Regions from separate parts of the Actinoallomurus sp. NPDC052274 genome, predicted to be linked through region 2. Evidence: riboswitches for the same ligand, from Rfam matches in the RefSeq annotation. Region 2 holds a riboswitch; the other holds the start of a gene.
The links. A riboswitch is a leader RNA that binds a small molecule or an ion and turns the genes downstream of it on or off. The one in region 2 is predicted to bind cyclic di-AMP.
Positions count from the first base shown of each region.

Region 1: another riboswitch for cyclic di-AMP. It lies ahead of AB0K82_RS02390 (NlpC/P60 family protein); the one in region 2 lies ahead of AB0K82_RS25140 (CHAP domain-containing protein).

Region 1 covers NZ_JBFAUT010000002.1:112,791-122,611, forward strand. Annotated here, with positions in the region: gene AB0K82_RS02385 (hypothetical protein) at 1-745, shown strand, start outside; gene AB0K82_RS02390 (NlpC/P60 family protein) at 808-1,830, opposite strand; cyclic di-AMP (ydaO/yuaA leader) riboswitch at 1,838-1,976, opposite strand; gene AB0K82_RS02395 (AbrB family transcriptional regulator) at 2,134-3,327, opposite strand; gene AB0K82_RS02400 (M64 family metallopeptidase) at 3,732-5,606, opposite strand; gene AB0K82_RS02405 (permease) at 5,710-6,858, opposite strand; gene AB0K82_RS02410 (DUF305 domain-containing protein) at 6,956-7,552, opposite strand; gene AB0K82_RS02415 (DUF6153 family protein) at 7,621-8,052, opposite strand; gene AB0K82_RS02420 (heavy metal translocating P-type ATPase) at 8,054-9,821, opposite strand, start outside.
Region 2 covers NZ_JBFAUT010000031.1:16,558-26,378, reverse strand. Annotated here, with positions in the region: gene AB0K82_RS25160 (trehalase family glycosidase) at 1-1,646, shown strand, start outside; gene AB0K82_RS25155 (isovaleryl-CoA dehydrogenase) at 1,766-3,373, opposite strand; gene AB0K82_RS25150 (TetR/AcrR family transcriptional regulator) at 3,360-4,043, opposite strand; gene AB0K82_RS25145 (hypothetical protein) at 4,164-4,781, opposite strand; gene AB0K82_RS25140 (CHAP domain-containing protein) at 4,924-5,676, opposite strand; cyclic di-AMP (ydaO/yuaA leader) riboswitch at 5,689-5,830, opposite strand; cyclic di-AMP (ydaO/yuaA leader) riboswitch at 5,938-6,084, opposite strand; gene AB0K82_RS25135 (sirohydrochlorin chelatase) at 6,546-7,319, opposite strand; gene AB0K82_RS25130 (phosphoadenylyl-sulfate reductase) at 7,301-8,014, opposite strand; gene AB0K82_RS25125 (Insertion element protein) at 8,011-8,187, opposite strand; gene AB0K82_RS25120 (nitrite/sulfite reductase) at 8,184-9,821, opposite strand, start outside.

The DNA of each region.
Region 1 (9,821 bases), on a different contig from region 2:
CCTGATCAACGGCGGGGCCGCCATGCGCGTACGGGACAGCGCGTTCCCGGGCGGCGGCTACTCGATCCAGACGAAGCAGGTCAACCCGGCGGCCAAGGGCAACGACGACTGGAAGGCCGGGGTCTACTCGGCGACCGGCGTGCCGTCCCTGCACGCCTTCAGCGGCGCCAAGGAAGCCTCCATCATGGGCTGGTTCAAGATGACCGGCCCGAACCCGGCGCCCAACTCCGAGACGGCGAACCCGTCGGACTACTACAACGCGGTCGGGCTGGCGGGCCTGCTCAGCGGCGACTCGCAGGGCCATGACGTACGGGCGCTGCTCGAGGTGATCGACGTGTCGGGGACGATGCGCGTGGTCGCCCTCGGCCGCCGCATCGACGGCGGCAAGTCGCAGACGTTCGCCGCGAGCGAGGACTGGCAGAGCGTCCTGCCGATCGGCGAGTGGGTGTTCCTGGCGGCGTCGTACGACTACGACCACGGCACGATGAAGCTGTACAAGAACGGCAAGCCGCTGGACGGCTTCTACACGACGGCCGGCGACCCCTGGGAGGTCGGGACGCCGGGCAAGCACGTCACCTCGTCGGCCGACTCGCGCGGCATCAAGATCGGCGGGAGCTTCCCCCAGAACACCGCCGAGAAGAACGCCTGTGACTGCCGGCTCGACGGCCTGATGTTCCTCAACCGGGCCGTGACCGACAAGGAGGTCTGGCAGCAGTACCACCGGGCGGTGTCCGGCCGGCACTGATCATCCGAACCGCACCGAACCGCGCGGTGAGCCGCCCCCCGGCTCACCGCGCGTCGGCGTCGTCAGGGACGGCCGAAGCCGACGAGCTGGCCCTGCCAGTAGCCGGCGAGGGGGCTGACCATCACGTTCTCACCGGTGCGCGGGGCGTGGATGAAGTGACCGCTGTCGACCATCATCCCGACGTGCCCATTGCCGCTGAGGAAGACGAGGTCGCCGGGCTGCACGTCGCTCTGGGCGACGCGGTGGGTCGCGTTGTACTGGTCCGGGACGACGCGGGGGATGCTGACCCCGGCCGCGCGCCAGGACATCATCGTCAGCCCGGAGCAGTCATAGCCGTTCGGGCCGGTGCCGCCGTAGACGTACGGCTTGCCGAGCTGGGCGTAGGCGTAGTTCAGCGCGGTGCGCGCCGAGCCGGAGGCGGGACCGGTGTAGGTCCCACCGACCTTGCCGCCGGAGGCGGCCTTCGACTCGCCGGCCTGCTTGGACAGCTTCTGCTGCTTGGCGATCTGCTTCTCGAGCGACTGCTTCTGCGACTTGAGCTTCGCGGCCTTCTGCGAGATGTCCTGCACCGTGGCCTGCACCGCGGCGAGGTCGCGCCGGAGCCGCTGGGTGGAGGCGAGGAAGGCGGTCAGCTCCTGGCCCCGGTTGCTCGCCAGGTGCGTGAACGTCGACATCTGGTCGAGGGCCTGGTCGGGGTTCTTCGAGGCCAGCACGGCGGTGGCCGGGTCGGACTGGCCGGTCTTGTACTGGTTCGCAACGAGCTGTACGACGCGCGCGTGTAGCTGGTCGTACGTGGTCTGCTCGGCCTGCTTCTGCGCCTTCAGGACCTTGAGCCGCTTCTTGGCCGCGTCGAGCTCGGTCTTGGTCTTGTTGAACTGGTCGACCTTCTTGTCGAGCTGGGGATTGAGCTTGGCCAGCTCCTTCTTCGCGGCGGCCGCCGACGGTTTCGGGGCGGCGTCGGCGACGCCGGCCGTCGTCAGCGAAACGGTGATCGCCAGCGAGGCCGCGGCGCAGATCCGGAGCGATCGGCGGAACCGCGACCGGCCGGTGGCGCGCGTGGAGGTCATCGGGTTGGAGGGCGCCACAGAGTCCTACTCCTCTCCTTGCCGCCTACCGGGGCAGCGCGTCGGGCTCGGGCCGGAGCCGCCCGGCCGGAACCTCATTCGGCTCCGGACGCGCCTCGACAACTGATGATTCCCGGGTCCCAAGAGGGATTCGGCGGACGGCTGTGCTTCGTGTGAAGCCGGGGGCAGCCGGGCTTTCCGTAGTTTAGGGGTGATCGGGCGTCCTCTGCCAATCAACGTTTCGTTAACGTTTTACGGCGACGGCTCTTACTTTCCGCGAGAGTCGCGGTAGATCACGAATCGGACATATCGCGTCGGAACCGCTCAGGATCGGCCCGCCAGGGACCGGGGCTCCGCCGCCTCCGCCGCGGCGGATCCGGGCCGGCGGCCGCTCCGTACGAAGGTGAGGCGGACCAGGACCGGCGCGAGCGAGACGACGGCGAACAGCCGCAGGCTCTGCACGCTCGAGATCAGCCCGACGTCGGCGTTGGTCGCGACCGACGTCGCGAGCACCGCGTTGATGCCGCCGGGCGTCGTGGCGAGGTAGGCGTCGGCGAACGACAGCCGGGTCACCGCGGCGAGCAGCCACGCGAGCAGCGCGGAGGCGACGCTGACGGCGACCGTGCCGGCCACGATCCAGGGCAGTGCCCGGCGCGCGTGCCGGAGGGAGGGCCGGGTGAACCGCAGCCCGATCTCCAGCCCGATGCAGGCGAACACGAGCGTCTGCAGCAGGCCGGTCGGGCGGAACCCGTGCGCCGCGCCGGAGAACGTCGCCACCACGGTCACCAGCATCGGGCCGAGCACGACCGGCGCGGGCAGCCGCAGGCGCCGTCCCACCTGGACGCCGAGCACCGCGACGGCGCACAGCACCAGGAGGCCCGCCGGCTGGTCGGGCCCGCCGACCAGCCGCAGCATCTGCGGGCTCAGCGGCGAGCGCGGCTCACCGGCGCCCGACACCGCGGGCGCGGTCGGCCCGAGCAGCGGGACGACCAGCGGAGCGGTGGCCGCGACGATGCCGACTCGGGAGTACTGGGCGAGCGCCACCAGGCGGGTGTCCGCGCCGAGTTCGTCCGAGGCCGCGAGCATCGCGGCGGCGCCACCCGGCACCGTGGCCAGCGTCGCCGTCGGCCGGTCGAGGAGCCGGGACCGCTCCAGCAGCCGGGCCACCCCCACGCTCAGCAGGACGGTCGCCACGGTGACGACGACGAGGGGGAGCATCGACGGCGCGGCCGCGCGCAGCGCCGCCGGGTGGATGTACCCGCCCATCAGCACCCCGGCCAGCGCCTGCGACGCGCGGTACGCGGGCCGGGGGAGGGCGGTGGTGACCAGGCCCGACAGCGCGAGCGCGACACCGACCAGCAGTCCGGCGAGCAGGTACGGCGCCGGCACGCCGGCCGCGTGTGCCGCCGCCCCGGCCAGGAACGCGGCGCCGACGACGGCGCACCAGCCCCAGGCCGGACCGTGTCCCGCCGGCACGCCTGGCCGGCCGCCCGTGACCCGGGCGCGTACCCTCCCCATCGACGACACACGTTCAATCTGTCCGCCGATGCGGTCGTTGATGGTTATGCAGGCGAATGCAATGCCCCATGAATGCCGGGCCCGGTGGCGCGTCAGGCCAACGGCGGGTCGCTCAGCCCGCGCTCCCGGCAAAGTCCCGACGGAATGCCTGGTATTCAGTCATATCTAGCGTGATTCCGGAATTGCGGTGCTCGGGTCGGCGTGTCAAGCGCCGCATGTGATGCGGGCCGGGACCGCGGAACGAGGAGGGCACGGGGCGAGGCCGCTTGCGTCGGAATCTGCGTGCTTCGACGGCGACAGTCGCGGGACGGACTCCCCGCCGGGGCCGTTCCGGGCCCCGGCGTCGGGGGCCCGGAACGGGCTCGGCCGATCAAACTCGGCCGATTCTGCCGAGCGGTTCTCGCTCAGTGGGTGTTGCGGAGGATCACGTCGACCTTCGTGGTCTTTCCGACGTTCCCGGCCGCGTCGATGGCGCGGTACTCGATCGTGTGGTGGCCGTAACCGGGCGGCACGTTCTCCCAGGCCACCGCGCGAGCGGGCGTGCCGAGTTTGCCGTAGATGAGGTCGTCGACCTTGGTCCCCAGCGGCGTGAACCGGAACGGTGCGGTCGAGTCGGTCGGCCAGCCGAAGTAGCGGAACCAGCCGTCCCTGTCGACCTGGAACTCGGCCAGCGTGGCGCCGGTGGCGTCATCGGACGGGCTCAGCTTCATGGTGAACTCATTGTCGAAGACGTACTCCTTGCCCTGCTTGGCGGCCGGTGTGGAGAACACCGCGGAGACGGTCGGTCGCTGCGCGTCGACCGTCCAGGTGAGGGGCTCGGACGTGGCACCGGTGGCCGGGTCGACCGCACGGGCGGTGACCGTGTGCGTTCCGGAGGCGAGGTGCAACCGGCCCAGGTCGAGGTCGCGGTCGTTGCCCGGGGTCGTCACCTTCTTGCCGTCGAGGCTCCAGCGGACGGCGGGCACGGACGTCGCGGGGTGCGTCGTCTCGGCATAGATCACGTCGTTCGCGCCGACGGGGGCGCCGGTCGGCGTCGACTCGGTGAAGCCCGCCGCGGTGGTCTCCGTGGGGTTCGGCGCGGTCGTGTCGACCGTCCAGGTACGGGTCTGGGTGAGGGCGGCGGAGTCGCGGACGGCCGGGTCGCGGACGAAGTCGGTCGGGTCGACGATCTTGGCGGTCAGAGTGTGCGTGCCCGGCTTGATCGGTAGCCGCGACAGGTCGAGGTTGTGGTTGTCCCTGCCGCCCGCCACCTTCTTGCCGTCGAGGGCCCAGGTGATGTCGAGCGTGTGGTCGACGGGGTGCAGCGTCTCCAGCCAGACCACGCGGTCGGCGCCGATGGGGGCCGTGGTCGGGGTGTTGTCCTGGATCAGGTTGAGCTTGGCGGAGATCGCCTGGGTCATCCTCTCGCGCTCGACCTGGTCATAGGCGTATCCGAGGGTCTTCATCATCGAGTGCGCGCTGGGCCGCCAGACGCCCGTGGTGTCGTACATCCCGCCCTCGTAGCGGCCGATGGGCCCGCCCGACGTGCTCCGTTCGCCCAGCCAGCGGTACCACTTCGCCTTCTGCCGGCGCATCTGGTCCTCGGTGAGGAGGGTGTGGTGGATCGAGTCCGGCTCGCCGCCGGTGTAGGCCCCGCCGGGAACGCCTCGCTGGTAGTAGTTGTACTCGTCCTGGAGGCCGCCGAGCGAATGCCCGATCTCGTGCGGCATGATCAGCGACGACATGGCGTTGCTGCCCGACGCCGTGGCGTACGTCCCGCCCGCCCCGCCGTACGTGCCGCTGTTCGCCAGGGCCACGATCTGCCGGTTGGCGGCGCTGGTCCCGGTGACCATGTTCGCGTACTTCTGGGCGGCGGCGTTGTCCATCACCAGCAGCCGCTGGATGCCGGTGGACGAGCAGCCGCTCCAGAACTTCATGCTCAGCGGCGTGGTCCGCCTGGGCGCGTTCAGGTCGGGGTCGCAGCTCACTCCCGACTCGCCCGAGACGATCTCGACCCGGTAGACGTTGATGTAGCTGCGGTAGGACTTGAACGGCTCGAACGCGAACAGCGTGCTGATCTCCTGGTCGACGTCCTGCCGGTACTTCGGCATGTCGGCGTCGGTGTAGCCGTCGCCGAGGACCACGAGGTTGAACCGCTTCGCCGGAGCACCGGTGATCTGGACCGGTACGACTTCGGCCCTGCCGACGTCGGCGGCGCGAGCCTCTCGTACGTGCCCGGTGAGAGCCGGCGCGGCGAGCGCGATCATCGCTGTCGCCGCGACGACTGTACGCCTCAACATCAAGACCTCCCAAGGTGATCTTCACTCGTGGATCATGATGAATCACGAAGGAGGTCGAATGTCGTGTTTATGCGAAATTGGCCGGAAGTGGGGCTGGGGTCCCTTAGTGATGGTTTTCGGCCTCGGGGGAGCCGCCCATCATCTTCAGCATCGGGAGCCCGCCCGTACGGACGAACCGGACCAGCAGGACCGCCGCGAGGACGAGGAAGGCGATGTTCAGCCAGGTGGTGTAGTTCCAGGAGATCCCGTGCTCCATCACCGCGGCGTGCCGCTTCTCCGGGATCAGGCCGGTGACGCCGAAGAGCAGTTCGACCAGGTAGCCGGCGAGGACCATCGCCGCGTAGAAGGTCCCGGTGACGAACAGCGCCATCCGGGTGCCGTAGTACTTCCGGTAGATCAGGATGATCGGCAGGATGATCAGGTCGGCGAAGATGAAGGCGACCACGCCGCCGAAGCTGATCCCGCCCTTCCACAGCACCGCGGCCAGCGGGACGTTGCCGATCGAGCAGACGAAGCTGATCACCGCGACGAGCGGACCGACCAGCGGCCCCCACAGCTTCGCGGCGAGCGGATGGCCGACGAGGAAGAAGTGCCGCCAGAACGAGTCGGGCACCCACGCGGCGATCGCCCCGGCGATCAGCAGCCCGATGACCAGGTCCCGCAGGATCGCCGCCCACTCCATGACGAACACGTGCGCCACCGACGTGAAGCCCTCCCCGGACAGCAGCCGGCGCCGGAACGACCCCTGCCGCTGGACGGACATGTCCATCGCCGCGTGGCCCTCCATCGCGCCGGCGACGCCGCGCTCGGCCTGCTCGCGGGCGGCACGGAGCAGCCGCTCCCGGAGGAACAGCCGGAACAGCACCGCGAGGACCACGATCATGATCGGCCCGCCGACGAACTCCGCCGCGGTGAACCGCCAGCCCATCAGCAGCGCCAGGATGATGCCGAGTTCGACCACCAGGTTGGTCGAGGCGATCTCGAACGTCATCGCCGCGATGAAACTCGCGCCCTTGACGAACAGCGAGCGCGCCAGCGCGACCGCCGCGTACGAGCACGACGACGACGCCACGCCCAGCCCGGTGGCGGTCGCGAGCGTACGAGGCCGCCCGTCGCCGAGCAGCCGGACGATCGTCGATCGCCGCACCACCGCCTGGACGATCGCGGACAGCAGGAACCCCAGGATCAGCGCCCACAGGATCTCCCAGGTCATCGACCCGGTGATCGCCAGCGCGTGACCGATCGCGCTCATCGCCTTCCCTCCATCACCGAACGGTGGTGCCCCACCGAGGACACGCGGAACACGGGCGGATGAGGGGCGGCCGACCGTGATCGGCCGCCCCTACTGGTCACCTGTGCGTCAGCAGGTTCCGCATCATGGCGATCTCCGTGCTCTGCGAGCTGATGATCGAGCCGGCGAGGGCCTTGGCGTCGGCGTTCGAGCCCTGGGCCCGCTCGGTCCGGGCCATGGCGACGGCGCCCTGGTGATGTTTGATCATCATCTCCAGGAACGCCTGGTCGAAGGGTTTGCCGGACAGCGAGTCGAGCTTCTTCATGTCCCGCTCGGACATCATCCCCTCGCCCATGTGCATGCCGCCGGGCGAGGGCATGGCCGCTCCCCAGTCCTTCAGCCAGCCGGTCATCTTGTCGATCTCTGGCTGCTGGGCGTTCTCGATCTGGGCGGCGAGCCGCTTGACCTCGGGCGCGGACGCCTTCGTGGCGGCCTGCCGCGCCATGGTGACCGCCTGCCGGTGGTGCGGGATCATCATCTGCGCGAACATCACGTCCTGGGCGTCATGTCCGGCCGGGGCCGAGCTCATGCTCATGCCGGGCCCCATGGAGTGACCGTTCATGGAGTGGTGACCGGAGTCGTCGCCGTTGCCGCCGCACGCGGCGAGGGTGAGCGCGGCGGCCGGGATGACCAGCAGGAAGTGGACGCGTTTCATCGATCTTCTACCTTCCGTATTCGGACGTGCTGAGTGGGCGTGCGGGTCATCGGCGACCCGGACGCCTGTCACAGCCGGAGTACGGAGAGCTGGAAGATGGACGGTCGGGGCGGGGCCCGGCCCTGGGCCTCGTGTCCTCGTCCGAGCGGACGGCCCGGCGCACCGGACGCGTCGCGGCGCCCGACGAAGGCGGCGGCCAGGATCAGCAGCGTGGCCAGTACCAGCAGGGCCAGGCACATCTGGCCGCCGGGGTGGTCGTGCCGGCCGGACGGGGCGTGCGACGGCGCCGAGGCCGGGTGATGCCCGGCCTCGGCCTCCGGGTGATCCGTCCCGGACATGGCCATGAGGACGGCGGACGCGTGCGTGTCCGTCGGACCGGCCGTCGCCTGCAACCCGTGCATCGCGAACAGGCCGAGCAGCGTCAGAGCCAGGAGCAGCAGACCGCCCGGCGCCGAAGCGCCGGACCGGTGCTGCCCGCCGCCCAGGCCCCTGGCCCGCATCTCAGCGCGCCGCCTCGAAGCGGCGCAGCCGCAGGCTGTTGCTGACCACGAACACGCTGGAGAACGCCATCGCGGCACCGGCCAGCATCGGGTTGAGCAGGCCGGCGGCGGCCAGCGGCAGGGCGGCCACGTTGTAGGCGAAGGCCCAGAAGAGGTTGCCCTTGATCGTGCCCAGCGTCCGGCGGGACAGCCGGATGGCGTCCGCCGCGGCGCGCAGGTCGCCGCGCACCAGCGTGAGGTCGGCCGCCTCGATGGCCACGTCGGTGCCGGTGCCCATGGCCAGGCCCAGATCCGCCTGTGCCAGAGCCGCCGCGTCGTTGACACCGTCCCCGACCATCGCCACGACCTTACCCTCGCCCTGCAGCCGCTTGACGACGTCGACCTTGTCGGCGGGCAGCACCTCCGCGATCACCTCGTCGATGCCGGCCTCGACCGCGACCGCGCGGGCCGCCGCCTCGTTGTCGCCGGTCAGCAGGATCGGCGTCAGGCCGAGCCCGCGCAGCCGGGTGATCGCCTCGGCGCTGGTGTCCTTGATCGTGTCCGCGACGACCAGGACCGCGCGCGCCTCGCCGTCCCAGCCGACCGCGACGGCCGTCCGGCCCGCGGCCTCCGCCGCCGCCTTGGCGCGTTCGAGCTCGGCGGGCAGGTGCTGGGACCACTCCTCCAGCAGTCGCGTACGGCCGACCAGGACCGCGTGGCCGTCAACGACGCCCTGGACTCCGAGGCCCTCGACGTTGGCGAAGTCCTCCGGCCGGGGCAGCGCGCCGACCCGCTGCACGGCGCCCTTGGCGATCGCCTGGGCGATCGGGTGCTCGGAGGAGTCCTCCAGCGCACCGGCCAGCCGCAGCACCTCGTCGGCGTCCTGGCCCTCGGCGGTCACCACGTCGGTCAGCGTCATCCTGCCGGTCGTGACCGTGCCGGTCTTGTCCAGCACGATCGTGTCGAGCCGCCGGGTCGACTCCAGCACCTCGGGCCCCTTGATCAGGATGCCGAGCTGGGCGCCGCGCCCCGTACCGACCAGGAGGGCGGTCGGCGTGGCCAGGCCGAGCGCGCACGGGCAGGCGATGATGAGGACCGCGACCGCGGCGGTGAAGGCCGCCGCGACGCTGCCACCGGTGCCGAGCCAGAACCCGAGGGTGGCCACGGCGAGCGTGATGACGATCGGCACGAAGATCCCGGCGATCCGGTCGGCCAGGCGCTGCACCTGCGCCTTGCCGTTCTGCGCGTCCTCCACCAGCCGCGCCATCTGCGCGAGCTGCGTGTCGGAGCCGACCTTGGTCGCCTCGACGACGAGCCGGCCGCCCGCGTTCACGGTGGCGCCGACGACCGCGTCGCCGACCCCGACCTCGACGGGCACGGACTCGCCGGTGAGCATGCTCATGTCCACCGCGGAGCCGCCCTCGACCACGACGCCGTCCGTGGCGATCTTCTCGCCGGGCCGTACGACGAACCGGTCGCCGGTCTTGAGCTGCTCGACCGGGATCCGTTCCTCGCGGTCGCCGCGCAGGACGGCGACCTCCTTGGCGCCCATCTCCAGCAGCGCCCGCAGGGCGGCGCCGGCGCGGCGCTTCGACCGGGCCTCGAAGTAGCGCCCGGCCAGGATGAACACCGTCACCCCGGCGGCGACCTCCAGGTAGATGTTGCCGGCGCCGGAGGAGCGCTCGATCGTGAAGGTGAACGGGTGCCGCATGCCGGGCTCGCCGGCGTCACCGAAGAACAGCGCGTACAGCGACCAGCCGAACGCCGCGATCGTGCCCAGCGACACGAGC
Region 2 (9,821 bases):
TGGAGGTCGGCTGGAGCGGCGCGCTGCTGCGGCCGGACACCGAGCCGATGCGCGGCGCCCCGTCGCTGCGCGCCACCGGCCAGGGCGTCGCCGTCGACTTCGCTAAGGTCCGGAAGGTCTGGGACTACCTCACCGACGGCACCGAGCGGTTCGAGGTCGTGCACGCCGAGCCGGTCCGCACCACGGTCACCGGCGACTCGTACGACACCGAGCTGGCCAGTCCGCGGACCGTCGCGCCGCACCGCACCACCGCGCTGACCTGGACCGAGACCTACACCTTCACCGCGGCGGAGCGGGACCGGGAGCTGCCGGTCGTGCGCGACCTGCTGCGCCGGCCGGAGCAGGCCGTCGCCCGGGGCGACGCGCGCTGGCGCGGCTACGTCACCGCCGCGACCCGGGGCGTGCCCGCCGACCGGCGCCGGGCCCTGGTCAAGTCGGTCGAGACGCTGATCACCAACTGGCGCGGCGCGGCCGGGATGCTCAAGCACGACGGCGTCACCCCGTCGATCACCTACAAGTGGTTCACCGGCGGGCTCTGGGCCTGGGACACCTGGAAGCAGGCGGTCGGCACCGCCCGGTTCGCGCCCGCGCTCGCCGAGTCGCAGATCCGGTCGATGTTCGACTATCAGGTCCGCCCCGACTCGCCGACCCGCCCGCAGGACGCCGGGATGATCCCCGACTGCGTCTTCTACAACGACCCGGCGCGCGGCGGCGGCAACTGGAACGAGCGCAACTCCAAACCGCCGCTGGCCGCCTGGGCGGTCTGGGAGGTGTACCAGGCGAACGGCGACACCGCGTTCCTCAAGGAGATGTACCCGAAGCTGGTCGCCTACCACGACTGGTGGTACCGCGACCGGGACCACGACCACGACGGCCTGGCCGAGTACGGCGCCACCGTCGACCCGGCCAACGACAGCACCGAGGAACGGCGGCAGGCGGCGGCCTGGGAGAGCGGCATGGACAACGCCCCGCGCTTCGACGCCGCGCTCGGCACGACCGTGGTGGACAACCGCGACGCGAACGGCCGCCTGGTCGGCTACTCGCTCAACCAGGAGTCGGTCGACCTGAACTCCTACCTCGTCGCCGAGAAGGGCTACCTGGCGGCCATCGCCGCGCGGCTCGGGCACCGGGCGGACGCCGCGCGGTACACCGCGCAGGCACGGACGCTGGCCGCGACCATCCGGGCCAAGATGTACGACCCGGCGACCGGCTTCTTCTACGACACCGACCTGGCCACCGGCCGGCGGCTCGTCGATCGGGGCCGGGGCATCGAGGGCGCCGTCCCGCTGTGGGCCGGGGTCGCCGACGGCGCCGAGGCGGCGCGGGTCCGGGCCAGGCTGACCGACCCGGCGGAGTTCGCCACGAAGGTGCCGTTCCCGACGGTGGCCAAGAGCTCGCCGTACTTCGCCGCGCACGAGTACTGGCGCGGGCCGGTCTGGCTCGACCAGGCGTACTTCGCGCTGACCGGCCTGCGCCGGTACGGCTACGGCAGGGACGCGGCGACCGCGGCGGACCGGCTGTGGCGGTCGGCCGGCGGCCTGCTCGGCGACGGTCCGATCATGGAGAACTACGACCCGCTGACCGGAGAGCCGCTGAACTCCACCAACTTCAGCTGGTCGGCGGCGCTGCTGCCCGGCATCGCCTGAGCGGGATCGGCCGGTGAGATCACGGGCCCGCGGCCTCGGCCGGCCGCGGGCCCGCGCACGTCCGCCGCGAGCGACTCCGGTTCCGCGGCACCGGCCTTCGAAGCCGCGGGCGGCCGGAGTCAGCCGATCTTCGGGCGGGCCCGTTCGACGATCGCGGCGAAGTCGACGCCGGCCGGCAGCGTTCCGAACGCCCGGCCCCAGTCGCCGTCCAGGCGGGAGGCGCAGAAGGCGTCGGCGACCGCCGGGTGACCGTGCCGGACCAGCAGCGAACCCTGCAGCACCAGGGCGAGGCGCTCCACGATCCGCCGGGCGCGCAGCTCGATCGTCGCGACGTCGGCGAGTGAGTCCTTGACCTCCCGCACGGCGGCGTCCAGCCGGGCGTCCGCGCCCGAGGCCAGGCCGACCTCGTCGAAGAACGTCTCGACGGTCTCCGGCTCCTTGACCATGGCGCGGAGCACGTCGAGCGCCGAGACGTTCCCCGAGCCCTCCCAGATCCCGTTGAGCGGCGACTCGCGGAACAGCCGCGGCATGCCGGAGTCCTCGACGTAGCCGTTGCCGCCGAGGCACTCCAGGGCCTCCGCGGCGTGGGCGGGCCAGCGTTTGCAGACCCAGTACTTGCTCACGGCGAGCCCGAGCCGCTTGAACGCGGTCTCGCCCCGGTCGGTCGCCCCCGCCAGGCGGAGCATCAGCACGGTCGCCGCCTCGGACTCGACGGCCAGGTCGGCCAGGACGTTGCGCATCAGCGGCTGGTCGATGAGGTACCGGCCGAAGGCCTGCCGGTGCGCGGCGTGGTGGGCGGCCTGGATGAGGCCCTCGCGCATCCCGGCGGCTGCGCCGACGACGCAGTCGAGCCGGGTCATGTTGACCATCTCGATGATGGTGCGGACGCCCCGCCCCTCGTCGCCGACGCGCCAGGCCACCGCCTCCTCGTACTCGACCTCGGCGGACGCGTTCGAATGGTTGCCCAGCTTGTCCTTGAGCCGCTGCAGGCGGATGGCGTTGCGGGTGCCGTCGGGCAGCACGCGGGGCAGCAGGAAACAGGTGAGGCCCTCCGGCGCCTGCGCGAGGACGAGGAACACGTCGCACATCGGCGCGCTCGTGAACCACTTGTGGCCGGTCAGCAGGTACGTGCCGTCGGGCTGCGGCACCGCCCGCGTCGTGTTCGCCCGGACGTCGGAGCCGCCCTGCTTCTCCGTCATCGACATGCCGGCGAGAATGCCGCGCTTGTCCGCCGGGGTCCGCAGCCCGAAGTCGTAGGTGTCGGACGTCAGCAGCGGCTCGTACCGCCGGGCCAGCTCGGGCGCGTGGCGCAGCGCAGGTACGGCGGCGTAGGTCATCGAGATCGGGCAGCCGTGACCGGCGTCGACCCGCCAGACGTAGAACTTGGCCGCGCGGGCGACGTGTGCCCCGGACCGTTCGGTCCAGGCGCGGGCGTGCAGCCCGTGGCCGACGGCGACCCGCATCAGCTCGTGCCAGGCCGGGTGGAACTCCACCTCGTCGATGCGCCGGCCGTACCGGTCGTGGGTCCGCAGCACCGGCGGGTGCTCGTTGGCGAGCCGGCCCCATTCCCGGGCCTGCTCGGTGCCGGCCAGCCGGCCCAGCTCGTGGACGGCCTCGGCCGCCCAGCCACCGCCCTCCCGGAAGATCCCGTCGAGAAGAGCCGGATCGTCGGCCACGTCGTGGCCGATGAGCGGGGGGACCTGGTTGAAGACCTCATGTGTTGTCACTGACCGCTCCGATGCTGCGCTGGGCGAACGAGATGAGATTGGAGATCAGGCCGGCCCGGACCCGGTCGCGCGCCGCCGCGTCCGTCCGGGTCGGCAGGGCCGGGGCGGCGGGCGGACACGCGTCGGCGGGCTGTGCCGCGCCGACCGCGAGGGGGCCGACGAGGGCCTCGCCGATGGCGCCGACGAGCGCGGCGGCGCTGACCTCGACGTCCTGGTCGGGGAGTTCGCCGGCGGCGATGCCGCGGCCGATGAGTCCAGCGAGGACGGCGGCGTACGCCCGGCGGAAGACCAGCCGCTCGGCGTCGACGGCGGGGTCCACCGGCTCGGCGAGAAGCGCGTACGCCATGCGGGGGGCGCGCAGGGCCCGGCCCGCGAACGTCTCGATCACCGCCGCGACGCTCTCGGCCGCCGGCCGTGCCGGCGACGCGGCGCGCGCGAACGCGTCCACCTCGCGCTGCGAGGCCACCCGGAACACCTCGGCGACCAGCTCGGACTTCGACGGGAAGTGGCGGTAGACGCTGCCGGTCGCCACCCCCGCCCGCCGGGCGACGGCGGCGATCGAACATCCGGCGTAGCCCCGCTCAGCCACGACGGCCAGCGCGGCGGCGCGGATGCGTTCCCGCGAGGCGCTGAGCCGGGCCTCGACGCGGGGCGTGCGGCGGTACGGCACACAAGGATTGAACCTCAGTTCACTCCTTCCCGGCAAGCCTTGTCACCGGAGACGAAAGAACGGCGCGGGATCCCGAGAGGGGATCCCGCGCCGTCCGGCCGGCAGGCGAGGGGGAGCGGGTTACGCCTTGCCGGTGGCTGTGTCGTAGCCGGTGCCGGAGTGGCGGTAGACGCCACCCTTGCCCAGCTCCAGCACCTGGAACTTGATGGTGATGGAGTTCGACGCGGTGCCGGTGAGGTGCTGCATCATCTTCTCCGACAGGTCGATGAGCGCCGGCGGGTTGTGCTGGGCGACCGCCCACTCCGCCGGGCCGAAGTCCTCGACGACTCCGATCTCGCTCTTGCCGTTGTAGGTGATCTTCACCTTCGTGCCGAGCGGCCAGTACGGGCTGGCGATCGTGTGGTACGACATCGGCTTGCCCGATGCCGTCGAGGGGTCCCAGAAGGACGTGGCGGTGGAGACGCCACCCGGCAGGGCCGCCGCCTTGGCGTCCTTCTTGGTGTCCTTCTTGGGGTCCTTGTCCTTCTTGACCGCCACGAGCATCCGGTCCTGGGCGGCGCTGTCGACGCGCTTCTCGGCCTGCGCCTGCTGCGAGGTCTTCGCGGGGGCGCTCTGCGCCTGCGGCGCCGACGCCGCCTCCGAGGTGCCGCCGTAGGCGAGGGCGGTGGTCACGCCGCCGCCGGCGAGAGCGACACCGGCGGCGATACCGGCGATGGCCTTGGTCGAGAACCTGATCATCGCTTTCCTTTCGGGGGCATGGGGGGATGAGGGCATGGGGGTACCGGGGGAGGGGTGAGGAGAGATCCCGGGAACGGCCCGGGAAGGGAGGTCGGCACGTGCCGCGTCGCCGACGGCGGCACGGCACGCGTCGACGGGTGAATTACTGCGGGTACTCCGGGTAGCCGTAGCCCACGACGGTGGAGGTGTTACGCGTCCGGACCTTCACGGCGTCGTCCGTGTTGCCCTCGACGGTCTGGATCGTTCCGTCGCCGTTGTCCTTGATGACCAGGCCCACGTGATCGATGTTGTCGACGCCGCTGCCGTTCCAGGAGAAGAAGACGACCGCGCCGGGCTTGGGAGTGGTGCCCCAGCGGCCCTGCGAGATGAACCACTTGGCGTGGGAGGGGGTGAACGCGTCACCGCCCATGCCCTTGACGCCGAGCTGGTCGCCGACCCAGGTGACGAACATGTCGCACCAGGAGGCGTTGGCGTAGTCGTTGACCGACCCGCCGTCGCGCGCGGCGCCGGCCTTGGCGTACGGGGTGGTCATGAACCACTGGTTGAACTTGCTGCCGCCGCCCGCGTTCTCGGTCGTGCCGACCTGGGACATGGCGAGCTTCACGACGTCCGCCGCGGTGGGCACCCTCTTCGCCTTCTGCTCGGCGACGGTGTGCACCTTGACGTGCGGGTTGTCGTTCACCGGGCGGGCGTGCTTCGCCTTACCCGTACCAGGTGCGGGTACCTGACCAGCCTGGTGGGCGGCGGGACGGGACGCGGTGGGGGTCTGCGCGGAGACGGCGGGCGCGGCGGTGGCGACGGCCATCGCGGCCGCGCCGGCGGTCACGGCACCGGCGACGAGGCCGGTGAGGCACTTCTTCGGTGCAAAGCGGGGTTTGGCGTGTCGAGGGGACACGGGGGGTACTCCTTCGGCTTCCATGCCGCTTACCGGGTTAGCTGACGGGTTCGGGCGTGGAAGCTGCCCTACGGCACGAGAGATGTGCCGATTCACCCCGGGACTTCTTGTGGGTCCCCGGTTCCGCGAGGTGCGGATTCAGCGGGTCGCCCGCTTGCGCGGGCGGCACGAACAAAGAGACAGGGTCTGGTCGTACGGTCCCAGGGGTAGGGACGACGACCAGGTATTCAGATCAGGGAGGACTCGCGGACGAGGTTCCGAAACTCCTTACTTCCAGACGCCTACCGGGTTAGCTGACGGGTTCGGGCGTGGAAGTCGCCCTACGGCACGACAGGTGTACCGATTCACCCCGGGACTTCGTGTGGGTCCCCGGCTCCGTGATCTTCACGGACTCGACGTTGCCGCTCCCGCATCCAAATGGATCAAGGGGTTCTCCACGGGAGTGGCGTGATATTGGATATGAATCATCCCGGCTCTGTACGGAGGCCCTCGCACGCTTCTTCGCGCCGCGCCGTCTGCGCTGGTGGGCCGGCCGTCGCCGGCGGGTTTCCGGGAGGCGCATGGGGGGCGTCCGCCGGACTTAGGCGAACATAGCACGCGAATACCGACGGGCCAAATACCCAGATTTGCGACATGGCTCACATGATCCATTGGAATACATGATCTTATTGCCGCCATGGCCTGCCGTGATCAATTTACGGATAAGGAAAAAGAATCACGAAGCCTGGAAATGATCATAATTGCGGACGGGCCGAAAAGCCTTACGGCATAGGGCGTCGCGGCCAGTCGAAGAAGATCGCTCAGCCCGCCGTTCCGGCCGGCCGGCGGAGATGCCGGGCCGGTGTTCCGGCCGGCCGGAGGAAGGTCGCTCAGCCCGCGGCCGCGACGAGGTCGGCCCGGACGAGGGCCTCGCGATAGCGCTGGGCGGCGATCTCCGCCAGCTCGGGGGCGGCGCCCAGGGCCGGTGAGACGGCCACGGCGCCCGCCGCCAGGGACTCGTCCCGTACCTTGTCCGCGAAGAAGCCCGGGGCCAGGAAGTACGACGCCACCACCACACGCCGCGCCCCCGCGGCGTACAGCGCGCGTACGGCCTCGGGGGGCGTGGGACGGGCCGCGGAGGCGTACGCGGGGACGACGGCGCGCCAGCCGCCCCAGTCGCGCGCCATCCGGTCGATCGTCGCGTTCGCCGCCGGATCGCTGGAGCCGGCCGCGGCGAGCACCACGGCCGTCTCCGGGTCGGGCCGGACGCCCACCTCGGCGAGCCGCCGTTCCAGGGCGCCCGTCATCAGCGGGTGGGGGCCGAGCGTGGCGCCGTAGTGCAGCGCCAGCCGCGGGTGGGCCGCCCGGGCCTCCCGCAGCGCGCCGGGGATGTCGGTCTTGCTGTGATAGGCGGCCGTGAGCAGAAGAGGGAGCACGACGGCCTCGTCGGCCCCCTCTCCGACGAGACCACCGAGCGCCTGCCCCGGTGCCGGGGGAGCGTGGTCGAGATAGGAGGTCACGACCCGCACCCCCGAGGAACGACGTACAAGATCGAGAAGTTCCTCGACCGTCGCCGCCGCACGTGGATCACGGCTCCCGTGGGCCACCGCGACCAGGGGGACCGCCGCCCGGCTGCTCCGAGGTCTCACAGGTTGATGCCGCATTCGGTCTTTCCGGTGCCGGCCCAGCGTCCGCTGCGCGGGTCCTCGCCCGGCGCGACCCGCTTGGTGCAGGGCTCGCAGCCGATGGAGGGGTACCCGTCGTACTGCAGCGGGTTCACCAGGATGCCGTGCCTCTCGATGTAGCCGTACAGGTCGGCCTGGCTCCAGCGGGCGAGGGGGTTGACCTTGACCTTGCCGCGCGCGGCGTTCCACTCGACCACGCGCGCGCCGCGCCGGTGCGAGGTCTCCTCGCGCCGGATCCCCGTGATCCACGCGAGGTACGGCTCGAGGGCGCGGTTCAGCGGCTCGACCTTGCGCAGGTGGCAGCACAGGTCCGGGTTCCGGCCGTACAGCCGGGGCCCGAGGTCGCGCTCCTGCTCGGCGACGGTACGCGAGGGGGTGACGTTCACGACGTTCACCGGGTAGACGGCCTCGACCGCGTCGCGGGTGCCGACCGTCTCGGCGAAGTGGTACCCCGTGTCGACGAACAGCACGTCGATGCCGGGGCGGACCTTGGAAGCGAGGTCCACCAGCACGGCGTCCTTCATGGACGACGTCACGCAGATCCGGTCGCCGAACGTCGCGATCGACCAGCGGATGACCTCTTCGGCGGAGGCGTCCTCCAGGGCGTCCGCCGCCGACTCGACGATGTCGGTGAGGTCGAGCGCCGCGGTGGGGCGTTCGAACAGGAGCGTCATGCCGAGCCCTCCCCTCGGGGAGCACCCGCCGAGCTGAGCGCGCCGAGCCCGACGAAGCGGAGCCGGAAGGCCCGCGTGCAGGCACGGCAGTGCCAGCCGCCGTCGCTCTCGTACGGCTCCAGGTCCTCGTCTCCGCAGTAGGGGCAGTAGAAGGGGACGGCTCGTTCGGTCACTTCAGGTCACCTTCTTCCGCACGCTGCACCCACGCGGCGAAGGACTCGCCGTCGGCCTTGTTCTCCTGGAACCTGCGCAGCACCCTCTCCACGTAGTCGGGCAGTTCCTCGGCGGTGGTCTTCAGGCCCCGGATCTTCTTGCCGAACTCCCCGCCGATCGAGCCGCCCAGGTGGACCTGGAAGCCCTCGACCTGGTCGCCGTTCGCGTCGGTGACCAACTGGCCCTTCAAGCCGATGTCGGCGGTCTGGATGCGGGCGCAGGAGTTCGGGCAGCCGTTGATGTTGATCGTCAGCGGCTCGTCGAAGTCCGGCAGGCGCCGCTCCAGCTCCTCGATCAGATCCATGCCGCGCCGCTTGGTCTCGACGATGGCGAGCTTGCAGTACTCGATGCCGGTGCAGGCCATCGTCTGGCGGCGGAACGTCGACGGGCGGACCCGCAGGTCGTGGGCCTCCAGCTCGGCGGCCAGCTCCTCGGTCCGCTCCTCCGGAACGTCCAGGATGACCATCTTCTGCTCGGTCGTCGTGCGCACCCGGCCGGAGCCGTACTCCTCGGCCAGGTCCGCGATGACGCGGAGGATGTCGCCGTCGACCCGGCCGACCTTCGGCGCGAAGCCGACGTAGTACCGGCCGTCGCGCTGCCGGTGGATGCCCACGTGGTCCCGGCGCTGGTCCCGCGGTCCGCCGGGCGCGGGGCCGTCCGCGAGGGCGTACCCGAGGTACTCCTTCTCCAGGACCTCGCGGAACCGCTCCGGGCCCCAGTCGTTCATCAGGAACTTGAGCCGGGCGCGGTGCCGGAGCCGGCGGTAGCCGTAGTCGCGGAAGATCCCGGTGATGCCCGCCCAGACCTCGTGGACCTGGTCCGGCCGGACGAACGCGCCCAGCCGCTTGGCGAACATCGGGTTCGTGGACAGACCACCGCCCGCCCAGAGGTCGTAGCCGGCCTCGCCCTCGTCATTGACCACGCCGACGAACGCGATGTCGTTGATCTCGTGGATCGTGCACTGGGCCGTGCAGCCGGACAGCGCCGTCTTGAACTTCCGCGGCAGGTTGGAGAAGTCCGGGTGGCCGATGTACCGGTCGTGGATGTCGCGGAGCTGCGGCGTCGCGTCGATGACCTCGTCCGCGTCGATCCCGGCGAGCGGGCAGCCGAGGATGACCCGCGGCGTGTCGCCGCAGGCCTCGGTGGTGTGCAGCCCGACCGCCTCCAGGGCCTCCCAGATGGCCGGGACGTTCTCGATCTCGACCCAGTGCAGCTGGATGTTCTGCCGGTCGGTGATGTCCGCGGTGCCACGGGCGTACTTCGACGACACGTCGGCGATCGTCCGGAGCTGGTCGAGGTTCAGCTGGCCGCCGTCGATGCGGACGCGCAGCATGAAGTAGCGGTCGTCGAGCTCCTCGGGCTCGAGGACCGCCGTCTTGCCGCCGTCGATGCCGGGCCGGCGCTGCGTGTACAGGCCGTACCAGCGGAACCGGCCCCGCAGGTCCGCGGGGTCGATGGAGTCGAAGCCGCCCTTGGCGTAGACGTCGATGATGCGACGGCGGACGTTCAGGCCGTCGTCGTTCTTCTTGTTCTCTTCGTTCTTGTTGAGCGGTTCACGGTAGCCCAGGGCCCACTGGCCCTCGCCTCGTTTCCG